One region of the Streptomyces sp. NPDC002276 genome, then DNA from elsewhere that is predicted to be linked to it. Evidence: predicted binding sites of a transcription regulator. Region 1 holds the regulator's gene; the other holds the start of a gene.
What was found. Region 1 encodes HspR, which represses chaperone genes until heat shock. Its sites were predicted from a motif close to TTGAGNNNNNNNNNCTCAA; they were not measured.

Region 1 (7,273 bases):
GATGGGACTTCAGCAGTTCGGCAAGGAGGGCGAGCCCTTCGACCCGACGATCCACGAGGCCCTCATGCACTCGTACGCGCCGGACGTCACCGAGACGACCTGCGTGGCGATCCTTCAGCCCGGGTATCGCATCGGCGAGCGCACCATCCGCCCCGCGCGGGTGGCCGTGGCCGAGCCGCAGCCCGGCGCGCAGGCGGCCAAGGACGAGTCCGAGGCCGGCGACGAGAAGGACAACGGCCCTGAAGAGGGCTGACGCAGCCGACGCATCGAGCGGACCGAAGGAGGGACGTCGAGGATGAGCACCAAGGACTTCATCGAGAAGGACTACTACAAGGTCCTCGGCGTCCCCAAGGACGCCACCGAGGCCGAGATCAAGAAGGCGTACCGGAAGCTCGCCCGCGAGTTCCACCCGGACGCCAACAAGGGCAACGCCAAGGCCGAGGAGCGTTTCAAGGAGATCTCCGAGGCCCACGACATCCTCGGTGACCCCAAGAAACGCAAGGAGTACGACGACGCCCGCTCGCTCTTCGGCAACGGCGGCTACCGCCCGGGGCCGGGCGGCGCGGGCGGCGGCAACTTCAACTTCGACCTGGGCGACCTCTTCGGAGGCGGCGCCCAGGGCGGCGGCACCGGTGCCCCCGGCGGCTTCGGCGGCGGGATCGGGGACGTGTTCGGCGGTCTGTTCAACCGGGGCGGCGCGGGCACGACCCGTACCCAGCCCAGGCGCGGCCAGGACATCGAGTCCGAGGTCACGCTCAGCTTCACGGAGGCCATCGAAGGGGCCACGGTCCCGCTGCGGATGTCCTCGCAGCAGCCCTGCAAGGCCTGTTCGGGCACCGGTGACAAGAACGGCACACCGCGCGTGTGCCCGACCTGCGTCGGCACCGGCCAGGTCGCGCGCGGCTCCGGCGGCGGCTTCTCGCTGACGGACCCGTGCCCGGACTGCAAGGGCCGGGGCCTGATCGCCGAGCACCCGTGCGCCGAGTGCAAGGGCAGCGGGCGCGCCAAGTCGTCGCGGACCATGCAGGTCCGTATCCCCGCGGGGGTCACGGACGGCCAGCGCATCCGGCTGCGCGGCAAGGGCGCTCCGGGTGAACGGGGCGGTCCCGCGGGCGATTTGTACGTCATGGTGCATGTCGACACGCACCCCGTGTTCGGCCGCAAGGAGGACAACCTCACGGTGACGGTCCCGGTGACGTTCGCCGAGGCGGCGCTGGGCGGCGAGGTCAGGGTGCCCACCCTGGGCGGACCCCCGGTGACGCTGAAGCTGCCGCCGGGCACCCCCAACGGCCGGACCATGCGGGCCCGCGGCAAGGGCGCCTTCCGCAAGGACGGCACCCGGGGAGACCTCCTTGTGACCGTCGAGGTGAGTGTCCCCAAGGACGTCACGGGGAATGCTCGTGACGCGCTTGAGGCGTACAGAGAGGCGACCGCGGACGAAGACCCGCGGGCGGAGCTGTTCCAGGCCGCGAAGGGAGCATGAGAGCCATGGATGGGATCGGCCGTCGACGCAACCCGTACGAGCTGACCGAGGAGACCCCGGTCTACGTCATCTCGGTGGCGGCCCAGCTCTCCGGCCTGCACCCGCAGACGCTGCGCCAGTACGACCGTCTCGGCCTGGTCTCCCCGGACCGTACGGCCGGGCGTGGCCGGCGCTACTCGGCCCGTGACATCGAACTGCTGCGCACCGTCCAGCAGTTGTCGCAGACCGAGGGCATCAACCTGGCCGGCATCAAGCGCATCATCGAGCTGGAGAACCAGGTCGTGGCGCTCCAGCAGCGTGTCGCCGAACTCCAGGCGGCGGTCGACGGAGCGGCGGCGGCGATCCAGCAGCGCGAGGCCGCCGTGCACGCCTCCTACCGCCGGGACCTGGTCCCGTACCAGGAGGTCCAGCAGACCAGCGCGCTGGTGGTGTGGCGGCCGAAGCGTCAGTCCTCGGACTGACGCTGACGCGCCGACAACGGTGAAGGGGCCCGGAGAGCGAATCTCCGGGCCCCTTCGGCATGTCAGAGCCAGTAGTCCCAGACGCCGTACGCCGTCGACGTCGTCATGACCTCCGCGCCGGTGGCGTCCAGGCGGACGACGCGGTAGTAGTACAGGCCGAGCGTGTCCTCGTGGACCGTCTTGTCCATGAAGAACACGGCGTCGTACATGGTGCCCCCGGCGAGGGTGAGGTAGGCGGCCGACGCCGGGTCCCAGCGTTCCACGCGGTAGCTCGCGAAGCGGCCGCAGTCACCGAGGCCGGAGCTTGCGGAGCAGCCGACGTACAGCTCCGGGTACTGGTCCTCCTGGACCTCGGTCCCGGTCCAGCCGGGCGGCCGGGTGTCGGGCAGGGTGACGGAGAGTTCGGCGGGGTGGAAGGCCTCGGGGCCGGCGTACCAGGGAATCAAGGGGGAGCCGTCCGTGGCGGCCACCTTGTAGGTGTGCGCGGCGCCGTCGGGGACCGTCGGGCAGAGGATCTCGGTGTCGGTCAGGGAGGTGCCCGTCCAGCAGTTCTCCTTCCACTCCGTCTCGCCGGTCTCCGGGTCCGTGACGCCCTGCCACACCTTGTAGGCCGTGACGTCGTCGTCGGCCGGCGGTGTCCAGGTCAGGCGTACCCCGAGCGGGATCTGCTCGGCGGCCAGGTTCTCGACCGGGGCCGGGCGCTCGGTGTCCGGCGTGGTCTCGGTGGCGACCGGACCGGGCTGTGACTCATGGCCGTACGGGTCGATCGTCACGACCGTGTAGTCGTACGTCGTCCCGGAGGCACCGGAGACGTCCCAGCAGACGCCGTTGATCTGCCGGTCGCCGGCGTAGTCGGGGGCGTCGCCGGTGTTCCAGGTCCAGTACGTCTTCGGATCCGTCAGCGGCAGGTCCCGCGAGTCGTTGGGCTTGCAGCCGGTCACCTGGGTGCTCTCGCCGGTCGCCCGGTCGGTACGGGTGATCCGGTAGGTGAGCAGCGGTTCGCCCTCGCCGAAGGTCCAGGGGTCGGCGCTGCTCCACTCGATCATCACGCCCTCGTCGAACCGGCCGGCGGTGGTCGCGAACGCGGGGATCGCCTCCGTCCGGTCCGTCATCGTCAGCGGGATCTCCGCCGGGGCGGCGGCGTTGCCCTTGGCGTCCACCGAGCGCACCGCGTAGCGGTAGGTGTCGGCGACCGCGGCCAGTTGGCGCGGTGCGAGGTCGGTCTCCTTCGTGGTGCCCTCGGCGGGCAGCGCGTCGAGCCAGCCACCGGTCGCCGGGTCGAGCTGGAGGACCTGGTAGGCGGCGGCTCCCGCGACCGGGGACCAGACCAGGTGCGGGACGCCCGAGCGGTACTCGACCCGGACGTCGGTGACCGGTGCCGGTGGGGTCAGGTCCGAGGTGGTGAATTTGGTGGGCGCGGAGTACGCGGACCAGTTCCCGGCGGCGTCCCGGGCCCGGCCCCGGTAGGTGACGGCGCTTCCGTCGGAGGGGTAGGTGGTGTCGCAGATCGCGCCCTTGGTTCCGGTGTGGACGGTGATCCACTTGGCGGTCGCGGTGTCGAGGCGCTGCATCTCGTACCAGGCGATGTCGGCCTGGTTCGCGGCCGTGGTGACGAGCTGCGGGGCCGCGTAGGGCGCGAGGTCCGGGCAGGAGTCCCATTCGACGAATGGGGCGGCGGGCGGGGTCCGGTCCACGGTGGTGGCGGCCGTGTCGGCGCCGCCCGCCGACTGGTTGCCCGCCTTGTCGTAGGCGCGGAGTTCGTAGTAGTACGTGGCGCCGGTCGGGGGCGGGGTGTCGGTGTACGAGACGGAGGTGGTCGTCTTCAGGGGCTGGGTGCCGAACGCGGTGCCCTTGAGGCGCCGGTAGACCCGGTACCCGGCGAGGTCCATCTCCCGGTTCTTCGACCAGGTGAGTTTCGCCTTGTTGCCCGCGGAGTCGTAGGAGACCGCCGTGCCCGTCGGGGCGAGCGGCCTGACCTTGTCGACGGTCGCCGAGGTCCGGGGCGCGTACGTGAACTTCACGGCCGCCTTGCCGGTCCAGTTGACGTAGTCGACGCGGAGGGTGTGCCGGCCGGACGGGACGGTGACGTGGACCGTCTTCTTCGCCGTCGTCGAGACGTTCTTCCACACGTCGATCCTGCGGGTGCCGTCGAGGTAGACGCGGATGCCGTCCTGGGCGGTGGCGGTGAGGGAGAAGGGGCCTCCGGAGCCGAAGTCGCGGGTCACCGACCAGCGGACGGCGAAGTTGTCCTTCGGGAGGCCGGTGGCGGGGGCGCCGGTCCAGGTCTGGTCGACGGCGTTGTCGCAGTCCGTCCGCTTCGGGGTGCCCTTGAAGGTGGTGTTCGCGAAGAACTGCCGTTTGTAGACCGGGGAATCGCAGGTCGTGGCGGCCGAGGCGCTCGCGGTCGCGCCGGCGAGCAGGCCGCCCGCGACGGAGAGGGCGACGGCGGTGGCCGTCGCGGGTCGAGCTCGGTTCATGCGTCTCCCAGTCGGATCGGACACGGCGACAGATGGCCGTTGACGATCACGACTCGCGAGGAACGGACTTGGTTGTGCTGATCTTTGCCCGTTCATGAACTCCCGTTGAGTGGAGGGTCGGTAAAGAGCGTTTGGATGGGATTCCGCAACGTCTCCACATACCAAACGGAACGTGGTGTTGCCATCTCGTTAAGTAGTTCCGCTTGACGCCGGTGGCCGCAGCCGCGTTGGCTTTTCAGTCACCTGGGTTGCAATGCTGCGCCCACGTCCGGACGGCACCAGAAGTGAGCTCACCAATGCGTCGTATCGCCATATCCGTGGCCGCGTCCTCGCTGGCCCTGCCCCTGGCCGCCTGTGGCGTGCTCAACTCGTCGGGGAGCAGCTCGGACGCCACCCCGGCCAAGGGCAACGACATCACGGTGGGCGTCCTGATGCCGGAGAAGACGAACACGCGGTACGCGGAGTTCGACTTCCCGATCATCAAGTCGACGGTCAGCGAACTGACCGACAAGAAGGGCAAGGCCGAGTACCAGAACGCGGGCGGTGTCGCGAGCGTCCAGGACAAGCAGATGCAGAAGATGATCGACCAGAAGGTCGACATCATCATCCTCGACTCCGTCGACTCGCACCTCATCCTGCCCATGGTGAAGAAGGCCAAGGCCGCCGGCATCCCCGTCATCGCCTATGACCGCCTCGCCGAGGGGCCGATCGACGCGTACGTCTCCTTCGACGGCGAACTCGTCGGCGAGGTGCAGGGCCGCTCCCTGGTCGAGGCGCTGGGCAGCGACGTGGACACCTCCGACAAGGTCGTCATGATCAACGGCTCGCCGACCGACCCCAACGCCGGGGTGTTCAAGACGGGGGCGCTGTCCGAGCTACAGGGCAAGGTGACGGTCGCCGCGAGCTACAACACCAAGGCGTGGGACCCGAAGGTCGCCCAGGAGGAGATGACCGAGGCGATCGGCAAGCTCGGCAAGGACAACATCGCGGCGGTGTACTCCGCCAACGACGCGATGGCCGGCGGCGTCATCGACGCCCTGAAGGCGGCGGGCGTGACGAAGATGCCGCCCATCACCGGCCAGGACGCCGAACTCCCCGCCGTGCAGCGGATCGTGACCGGCGAGCAGTACATGAGCGTCTACAAGCCCTACCCCGACCTGGCGGAGGCCGCCGCGAAGATCGCGGTCGCCAGGGTCCAGGGCAAGGACATCGAGTTCGACGCCCTCACCCGTGACTCGGTGGACAGCCCCACCAACAAGAAGATCCCCTCGCAGCTGGTGTCCGTGGTCGCGCTGACGAGGGACAACATCGCGTCGACGGTCGTCGCGGACGGGATCTACAAGATCTCCGACATCTGCACGACCAAGTTCAAGTCGGCTTGTGAGTCGGCCGGGCTGAAGTAGGGCGGAGGCCCGCGCCGCCACCTCGAAGGCACGGAGTTCACGCCACCCGCGTGAACTCCACCGTCACCTCCGGCGGTCCGCCCGCCACCCCCCGGTAGATCCCCTTGTGCGGGGTCACGTCGTCGTAGTCCCGCCCCCGCCCGACCACCACATGCGACTCGTCGGGCCGGGTCCGGTTGGTCGGGTCGTAGCCGCACCAGTCGCCCGCCCAGTACTCCACCCACGCGTGGCTCTGGCCTGCCACCGGGCGGTGCAACTCCGCCTCCCGTTCGGGGTGGAGGTAGCCGGAGACGTAGCGCGTGGGCAGGCCCAGGCCGCGGAGGAGGGCGATGGTGACGTGGGCGATGTCCTGGCAGACGCCCGCGCCCTGTTCCCAGGCCTCGGCGGCGGAGGTGTTCACTCCGGTGACGCCGGGGAGGTAGGACACCCGGTCGGCGACCAGCCCGGAGACCGCCACCGCCGTCTCGTGGGGGTCCAGTCCTACGGCCGCCTTGCGGGCCTTCTTCAGCAGCTTGGGCGGGACCGTCGTACGGACCGTGGGGCCGATGAACTCCAACAGGCGGGAGTTCGTGGTGCGTTCACCCACCTCCTGCCAGCTGGGCGCGGGTCCGAGCGCGTCCGCCGGGGACGTCTCGACCAGGCTCGACGCCGTGATCGTGAGGTCCGCGTGCGGGTCCATCAGGTCGAAGCCGGTGACCTGGGTGCCCCAGTAGTCCCAGTACGACCAGGTGGGGGTCGTGGGGTTCACCGTGACGCGCGCGTCCAGTGTCGTCTGGCCGGGGAGCGTCAGCGGGGTCATCCGCACCTCGTTGTGCGAGGAGACCGCCGCCTGGGCGTACGACACGCGCGTGGTGTGGCGGATGCGAAGCCTACGGGTCATCTCAGTCATCTCAGGCTCCTTCCTGGGCCCATTCGACGGGGCCCTGGTACGGGAAGAACAACTCCGCGACCGCCTCCGCCGAGGCCATGCAGGCGTGCTGCAAGTCCTTGAGGAGCGCGGGGAGTTGTTCTTCCAAGGCGTGCGAGTCCAGGTATTCGAGGCGGGTGCGGAGGCGGCCGATGGGGCGGCGGGCCGGGTCCTGGCGCTGGCGGCCGAGTGCGGTCAGGCACTCCTCGGCCGTCGTCAGCGCGTGCAGTGCCGAGCGGGGGAAGTCCCGGTCCAGGAGCAGGAATTCGGCCACGCGCGGGGTGTCGCCGAAGCCGCCGTAGACGCGCGCGTACGCCTCGTCGGCGCCCGAGGCGCTCAGCAGTGTCGGCCAGTCGGGGGCGTGGGCGGCGTCCAACACCCTTACGGACAGCAGGCGTACGGTCATGTCCACCCGTTCCAGGCTGCGGCCGAGGACGACGAAGCGCCAGCTGTCGTCGCGGCTCATCGTGGAGTCGGCGAGGCCGAAGAACAACGCGGCGCGGCGGCGGACCAGTTCCAGATAGGCGTACGGGCCCGTACGG
Region 2 (7,273 bases), on a different contig from region 1:
TGATGAAGCGCAGCTCCGTCGCCGTGCGCATGGCGATCATCATCAGTCCGGTGGTGATGAGCACCGAGATGACGACCAGTGCGCCCAGTTTGGTCTTGATCGAGAACGGGCGTACGCCGCCCCAGGGCTCCCCGGGGCTCCTCCGTGACGTCGGCCCGCCGCTCATGGCGTCGGAGTCTCCAGCGCGTAGCCGACACCGTGCACCGTGCGGATCCGCTCGGCGCCGATCTTCCGGCGCAGCGCCTTGATGTGGCTGTCGACGGTGCGGGTGCCGGAGGCGTCCGCCCAGTCCCACACCTCCGCGAGCAGCTGCTCGCGGGAGAGCACGGCACGAGGGGTGTTCGCCAGGCACACCAGCAGGTCGAACTCGGTGGGCGTGAGATGCACGTCGTCGCTGCGCACCCGTACCCGGCGCTGCGCGTGGTCGATCTCCAGCTCGCCGAGGCGCAGGATGCCCGAGCGCGGGGTGGAGGCGGCCACCACGGCACGCTCGACGCGGCGCAACAGGACGTGCACGCGCGCGGCCAACTCCCGCATGGAGAACGGCTTGGTCATGTAGTCGTCGGCGCCGACCCCGAGCCCGACCAGCATGTCGGTCTCGTCGTCGCGCGCGGTGAGCATCAGCACCGGCACCGGGCGGGCGGCCTGCACCCGGCGGCAGACCTCCAGGCCGTCGAAACCGGGCAGCATGATGTCGAGGATCAGCAGATCGGGCTGCCAGGCCTCGGCGGTGTCGACGGCCGAGGGCCCGTCGCCCGCGGTTTGCACGAGGAATCCCTCGGCGCGCAAACGGGCCGCGATGGCGTCGACGATCGTCGCGTCGTCCTCGACCACGAGCACCCGGCGCTGCGCGCCCGGCGTGGCCGTGGCCGTGCCGTTGTGGGAGGTGTGTGTCTGCTCCATCGCCCGCCCCTGAAGTGTGCTTTCCGGAACCAGTGGGGTGATCCCATGACTGCGCTCGACGCTTGAATGATCCGCGTCAGGCAAGCAGGGTACGGGCAGTCACGGCGCCTTTGCTATCCAGGTCGGACGGCGAGGTGCACGACGTCGGGAACTCCTCGGGCAACGGGGATCTCTTCGGTACGCACCTGCTGGAACCCGGCATTCCATAAGGTTCGCTCAAATTCCGGAGAGGGCTGTGCCGACCACACCGCGAGTACCCCGCCAGGCCTCAACACCCTTGCACAGCTTGCCAGTCCGGCCGGTGAGTAGAGGTTGTCGTTGCTGTCGGTGACGGTCCAGCCGGGCCCGTTGTCGATGTCGAGGCAGAGCGCGTCGAAAGTGGCGCAAGTCTCATTGACGAATGCGACCAGGTCCGTTTTCAGAATGTCGGTCCGCGGGTCGGCGAGAGCGGACGCGGAGAGCGCCGACAGCGGCCCGGAGAGGTGCCATTCGACGATCGCGGGCTCGCGCTCCACGACCGCGATCCGGCCCCAGCGCGGGTCGGCCGCGGCGTGCGCGAGCGAGAACCCCACGCCCAACCCGCCGATCAGCACGTCCGGTTGGGGGCGCCCGTCGAGCGCGGCGTACGCGGCGTCGACCAGCAGCCGCTCCGAGCGCCCGTCGGAAGTGTCCATCAGGAAGCACCCGTTGGCGATGATCTGCAACAACTCCCCGTGCCGGCGCAGCACCACCTCGCCGTAGGGGCCCTCGCGACGGTCCAGGACAACGGGAGTGTCGTACGCGGTGCTCATCCGCGCACGGTACCCGCGGACGCGTGAGAAAGCTTTCGGGTTGCTATGAATCGGCTCTCGCGTGGCGTCGGTCATAGACAGCGGCAGGTGGGACGGCGAAGGGTGGGGTGAAACGGAAGGAGCCCCTCACGGTGGAACGGACCGCGACGGCCGATAGCCAGGCCTCCGCCACGCCCCAGGGCGCTCCTTCGGCCGGGGAGGACTCCTCTCTGCTGGACGCGATGCCGAGACAGCGTGAAGTGGTGGAAACGGCCTGGGGGTTGAGCCGCCCCGCGGTCTCCGTCTCGGCCTCCACCCCTGCGATTCCCCGTGCATCGCGCATGCCGGCCGCGCTGCGCCTCCTCGCCCCCTGGCGGCTGCTGCCCACGCCCACCGGGACGCCGTTCACCTTCGGTTACGCGACGCTGCTCGTCGTCACCTCGCTCATCGCGCGGTACGCCGATCCCACGCTGGTGAGCCAGTTGCACCAGGCCTCCAGCACCGATGTCACCCACCTCCTCCGCGACCCGTTCCTCGTGCTGGTCGCCAGTGCGCTGTGGATCGTCGGCGGGGTGCTGTCGCCGTACGCGTTCCTCTTCCTGCTGGTGCTGACCGCGCTGGAGCGGCGGATCGGCGGGGTGCGGGCCGCCGGGGTGTTCCTGACCGGGCACATCCTGGCCACCCTCGCGACCGAGGGCACGGTGGGGCTGGCCGTGTTGGTGGGACATCTGCCCGACACCTCGCTGCACCGCTTCGACTACGGCATCAGCTTCGGCGTCGCCGCGAGCACGGGAGCGCTGGCCGGTCTGCTCAGGCCGTGGCTCGGGCTGCCGCTGCTCGCCCTCTTCGGCTGGACGCTGATCTCGGACCTGATGGCGTTCACCGACCCCATGACGAACTGGGGCCATCTGATCTCGCTGACGATAGGCGTCGCGACCTGGCCGCTGATACGGCGCTGGCAGCGGGCCGAGCGGTTGGCCCGGTTCGGGCTCGCCCGTGTCGAGGTTGCCCGGCTCTGACTCCCCGCTTCGGGACAACGGCGTCGCGGGGGTGTAGAGATGGTGTGGACAGCCGAACGCGGTCCTGGACGGGGGAGGTCCAAGTGGCGGACACGGGTGCGGAATCGGTCGCGGTACGCCGGATCGAGCGGGCGATCGCGGCAACCGGCCTTGTGGTGGCGGGAGTTGCCGAGGACCAGTGGGCGAACCCCACCCCGTGCGCGGAGTGGGACGCGCGAGCCGTCCTCAACCACACCGTGGGCGGGATGCGCATCTTCGCCGCCGAGCTGAACGGCACCGATCCGGGCGCCGAGCACGAGTCCGACTGGCTGGGCGCGGATCCCCGGGGCGCGTACGCGGAGGCGTCCGAGACCGACCGCGCGGCCTGGAACCGCCCCGGCGCCCTCGACACCACCGTCCACATCTCGCTCGGCGCGCTGCCCGGCCCGATGGCGGCGCTGATCCACTTCACGGAGGTCTGTGTCCACGGCGTGGACCTGGCGGTCGCGACGGGCCAACAGGCCGTGGTGGACGAGGAGTTGTGCGGGGAGCTGCTCGCGGTGATGCACGGCCTCGGTGGCTTCGACGCGTACCGCGTACCGGGCGTCTTCGGCCCCGAGGTCCAGCCCGCGCCCGGCGCGGCCCCGCACGGGCGGTTGCTGGCCTACTTGGGCCGTACGGTCACCTGATCCGGTCGGTACGTCGGAAAGCGTGACGCTTTTGCCGCAGGTGTCACGCTTTCGCGGCTCGCCCCCCGTGTTCGTCCCGGCCCGGGTCGAAGTCGTCCGGACGCTCACGGCGGAGCTCCTCGTACCGCGCCGCCAAGATGTCGGTCGCCTGGTGGACGGTGCACCCCAGGGTTTCGCGGATGGTGGCGATCGCGGCGATGGTCCGGTGCTCCAGGATGTCCCGGTCCACGCTCTCGGGCAGCTGTTCGCCCGGCGGCTGGGGGGTGAGCGTTTCGCGGAGCCCGTTGATGGTCGTGTGCCAGGGGACGCCGTCCGGATCGGCCCAGAGTTCCACGAGTTCGGACGGCTCGGTCAGGACGCGGTCGAGGGCCCGGAGGGCGAGGGCGCGCAGACCGGTGAGGTCGGGGACGGGCTCGTCCGGTCCGAAGTGGGGGTGGGCCGGCTCGCCGCCCGGGCACTGCGCGGCGACCAGGGCCGCCGCCGCGACGGCTTCGTCGCCGATGCCCGCGTCGAGGTAGCCGGCGGTGTCGGCCGCTCGGGCGAGGGTGTCCCGCACGAAGCCCTGACGCGCGTCCGGGGAGGCGTCGTCGAGGTCGCCGCACCAGTCCGCCGCCTTGTCGTTGTCGAAGGGGCCGACATCCCACGTACCCATGTGTATCTCCCGATCCCGATCCTGATCCCGATCCCGGTTGCGATGGTGTCCCGCATCGTGACAGCCGCCACTGACATCGGCTGACATCGGCTGCCGAAGCACCCCGCACTCCCGGGAAGCCTCCGCCCCGATTCCGTGTTGACCTGCACTGAGACAGGTCCGCCACCGCTGATCGCTCACGGCGAACAACAGGTGGGGAACAATCGAAGACTCCCAAGCATTGAGTCGGCATAGCTCAACTTGACTGCCTAAGGGGAGATCATGGCTTCGACGTCCACACCGCTCACCCTGCCCGTGCTGCCGCTCGACGACGAGGTCGTGCTGCCCGGAATGGTGGTTCCGCTGGACCTGAACGACACCGATGTACGCGCCGCCGTGGAGGCCGCCCAGGCCGCCGCGCGGTCCGAGTCCGGAAAGCCCAAGGTCCTGCTGGTGCCACGCATCGAAGGGACTTACGCCAGCACCGGCGTGCTCGGCACCATCGAGCAGGTCGGCCGACTGGCCGACGGCGACCCGGGCGCGCTGATCCGCGGCCGCAGCCGCGTGAAGATCGGCGCCGGGACCACCGGTCCTGGTGCCGCGCTCTGGGTCGAGGGCACCGCGCTCGACGAGAGCCTGCCCGAGCCTTTGCCCGGCTCCGTGACCGAGCTCGTGAAGGAGTACAAGGCGCTGGCCACCGCGTGGCTGCGCAAGCGCGGGGCCTGGCAGGTCGTCGACCGCGTGCAGGCCATTGACGACGTGTCCACGCTTGCCGACAACTCCGGTTACTCACCTTTCCTGACCACCGACCAGAAGATCGAGCTGCTGGAGACCGCCGACCCGGTGGCCCGCCTCAAGCTCGCCACCCAGCACCTGCGCGACCACCTCGCCGAGCAGGACGTCGCCGAGACCATCGCCAAGGACGTGCAGGAAGGCGTCGACAAGCAGCAGCGCGAGTTCCTGCTCCGCCGCCAGCTCGAAGCCGTCCGCAAGGAGCTGCGCGAGCTGAACGGCGACTCGGCCAAGGACGGCGAGGAGTCCGACGACTACCGCGCCCGGGTCGAGGCCGCCGATCTCCCCGAGAAGGTCCGCGAGGCCGCCCTCAAGGAAGTCGACAAGCTGGAGCGCTCCTCCGACCAGTCGCCCGAGGGCTCGTGGATCCGGACATGGCTGGACACCGTTCTCGAACTCCCGTGGAACGAGCGGACCGAGGACGAGTACGACATCCGGGGCGCCAAGGCGATCCTGGACGCCGAGCACGCCGGTCTTGAGGACGTGAAGGCGCGCATCACCGAGTACCTCGCCGTGCGCAAGCGTCGTAGCGAGCGCGGGCTGGGTGTCGTCGGTGGGCGGCGCGGCGGAGCCGTGCTGGCCCTCGTCGGTCCGCCCGGTGTCGGCAAGACCTCGCTCGGCGAGTCCGTCGCGCACGCGATGGGACGGAAGTTCGTGCGGGTCGCGCTCGGCGGTGTGCGGGACGAGGCCGAGATCCGCGGTCACCGGCGTACGTACGTCGGCGCGCTGCCCGGCCGTATCGTCCGCGCCATCAAGGAGGCCGGGTCCATGAACCCGGTGGTCCTGCTCGACGAGATCGACAAGGTGGGGTCCGACTACCGGGGGGACCCGGCCGCCGCACTCCTCGAAGTCCTCGACCCCGCGCAGAACCACACCTTCCGCGACCACTACCTGGAGGTCGAACTCGACCTGAGCGACGTGGTGTTCCTGGCGACGGCCAACGTGCTCGAAGCCATCCCGGAGGCGCTGCTCGACCGGATGGAACTGGTCCGGCTGGACGGCTACACCGAGGACGAGAAGGTCGTCATCGCCCGTGACCACCTGCTCCCGCGCCAGCTGGAGCGGGCCGGACTCAAGGACGACGAGGTCGTCATCGACGAGAGCGCGCTGCGCAAGCTCGCCGGTGAGTACACCCGCGAGGCGGGTGTCCGCACCCTGGAGCGGTCGATCGCCCGGCTGCTGCGCAAGATCGCCGCGCAGAACGAACTGGGCGACCGGGAGCTGCCGTTCACGGTGACCGACGCCGACCTGCGGGGTCTCATCGGGCGGCCGCACCACGTGCCCGAGTCCGCCCAGGACCCGGCCGAGCGCCGCACGGCGGTGCCCGGTGTCGCCACCGGCCTCGCGGTCACCGGCGCGGGCGGTGACGTTCTCTACGTCGAGGCGTCGCTGGCCGACCCGGAGACGGGCGCGGCGGGTCTGACCCTGACCGGTCAGCTCGGTGACGTGATGAAGGAGAGCGCGCAGATCGCCCTGTCGTTCCTGCGCTCGCACGGCGCCGAACTGGAGCTGCCCGTCGCCGACCTGAAGGACCGGGGCGTGCACATCCACTTCCCGGCGGGCTCGGTGCCGAAGGACGGCCCGAGCGCGGGTGTCACGATGACGACGGCCCTCGCGTCGCTGCTCAGCGGCCGGCTGGTCCGTACGGACGTGGCGATGACCGGTGAAGTCTCCCTGACCGGCCGGGTCCTGCCGATCGGCGGGGTGAAGCAGAAGCTGCTCGCCGCGCACCAGGCGGGGGTCACCACGGTGATCATCCCGAAGCGCAACGAGCCCGACCTGGACGACGTCCCGGCCGAGGTCCTGGACAAGCTCGACGTCCACGCGGTGACGGACGTCCGCCAGGTCCTGGAGCTGGCCCTGTCGCCCGCGACGAACGGCGCGACCCCGGAGGTTCCGGTGGCGGCGTGACGGACGCCACCGGTCAGGTGAAGGCCCGGGTCCCTTTTCACGAGGGGCCCGGGCCTTCGTCGTACGTAGGTCCCACCCTGCGAAATACTGGCGAAACTGCGGCGACTTTCACGATCAGGAAAGCGGACGATGAGTGCTGACGTGCACAAGGACGAGGCCAGAAGCGACAGCGGGACGGTCGACGGCGGGGTGGGCGACGGCGGGATCCCCGACCCCGAATACCTGTCCCTGGAGCGCGAGTTGACGTTCCTCTTCCGCCGGGCCCGGGCCAACCAGGGCGAGATGGCCCGTGAGGTCCACCCCGACCTGGAGTCCGCCGCGTACGGCCTGCTGGTCCGGCTGGACGAGTACGGGCGGCAGCGGGCCACCGAACTCGCCGCCTACATCGGCGTCGGCAAGGCCACCATGTCCCGCCAGCTGCGCGCCTTGGAGGAGCTGGGCCTGATCTCCCGCGAGCCCGACCCGGCGGACGGCCGCGCCTGGCTGGTCGACGTCACCGACGAGGGCCGGCGCCGCGTCGCGTACGTCCGCGAGGCCCGGCGCGAGCGCTACGTCAGCCAGCTCTCCCACTGGGACCGC

Region 2: the regulator HspR is predicted to act here: its motif matches at 4,233-4,251, upstream of lon (endopeptidase La).

Annotation. Positions count from the first base shown of each region.
Region 1 covers NZ_JBSFCQ010000010.1:329,590-336,862, reverse strand. The annotation lists gene grpE (nucleotide exchange factor GrpE) at 1-253, shown strand, start outside; gene dnaJ (molecular chaperone DnaJ) at 296-1,483, shown strand; gene ACWIHT_RS26370 (heat shock protein transcriptional repressor HspR) at 1,489-1,944, shown strand; gene ACWIHT_RS26365 (PA14 domain-containing protein) at 2,007-4,421, opposite strand; gene ACWIHT_RS26360 (substrate-binding domain-containing protein) at 4,718-5,824, shown strand; gene ACWIHT_RS26355 (transglutaminase family protein) at 5,862-6,704, opposite strand; gene ACWIHT_RS26350 (alpha-E domain-containing protein) at 6,715-7,273, opposite strand, start outside.
Region 2 covers NZ_JBSFCQ010000002.1:792,500-799,772, forward strand. The annotation lists gene ACWIHT_RS08790 (sensor histidine kinase) at 1-166, opposite strand, end outside; gene ACWIHT_RS08795 (response regulator transcription factor) at 163-903, opposite strand; gene ACWIHT_RS08800 (spermidine synthase) at 1,017-1,694, opposite strand; gene ACWIHT_RS08805 (rhomboid-like protein) at 1,826-2,692, shown strand; gene ACWIHT_RS08810 (TIGR03086 family metal-binding protein) at 2,776-3,360, shown strand; partial or broken gene ACWIHT_RS08815 (DUF4259 domain-containing protein) at 3,602-4,012, opposite strand; gene lon (endopeptidase La) at 4,274-6,694, shown strand; gene ACWIHT_RS08825 (MarR family winged helix-turn-helix transcriptional regulator) at 6,824-7,273, shown strand, end outside.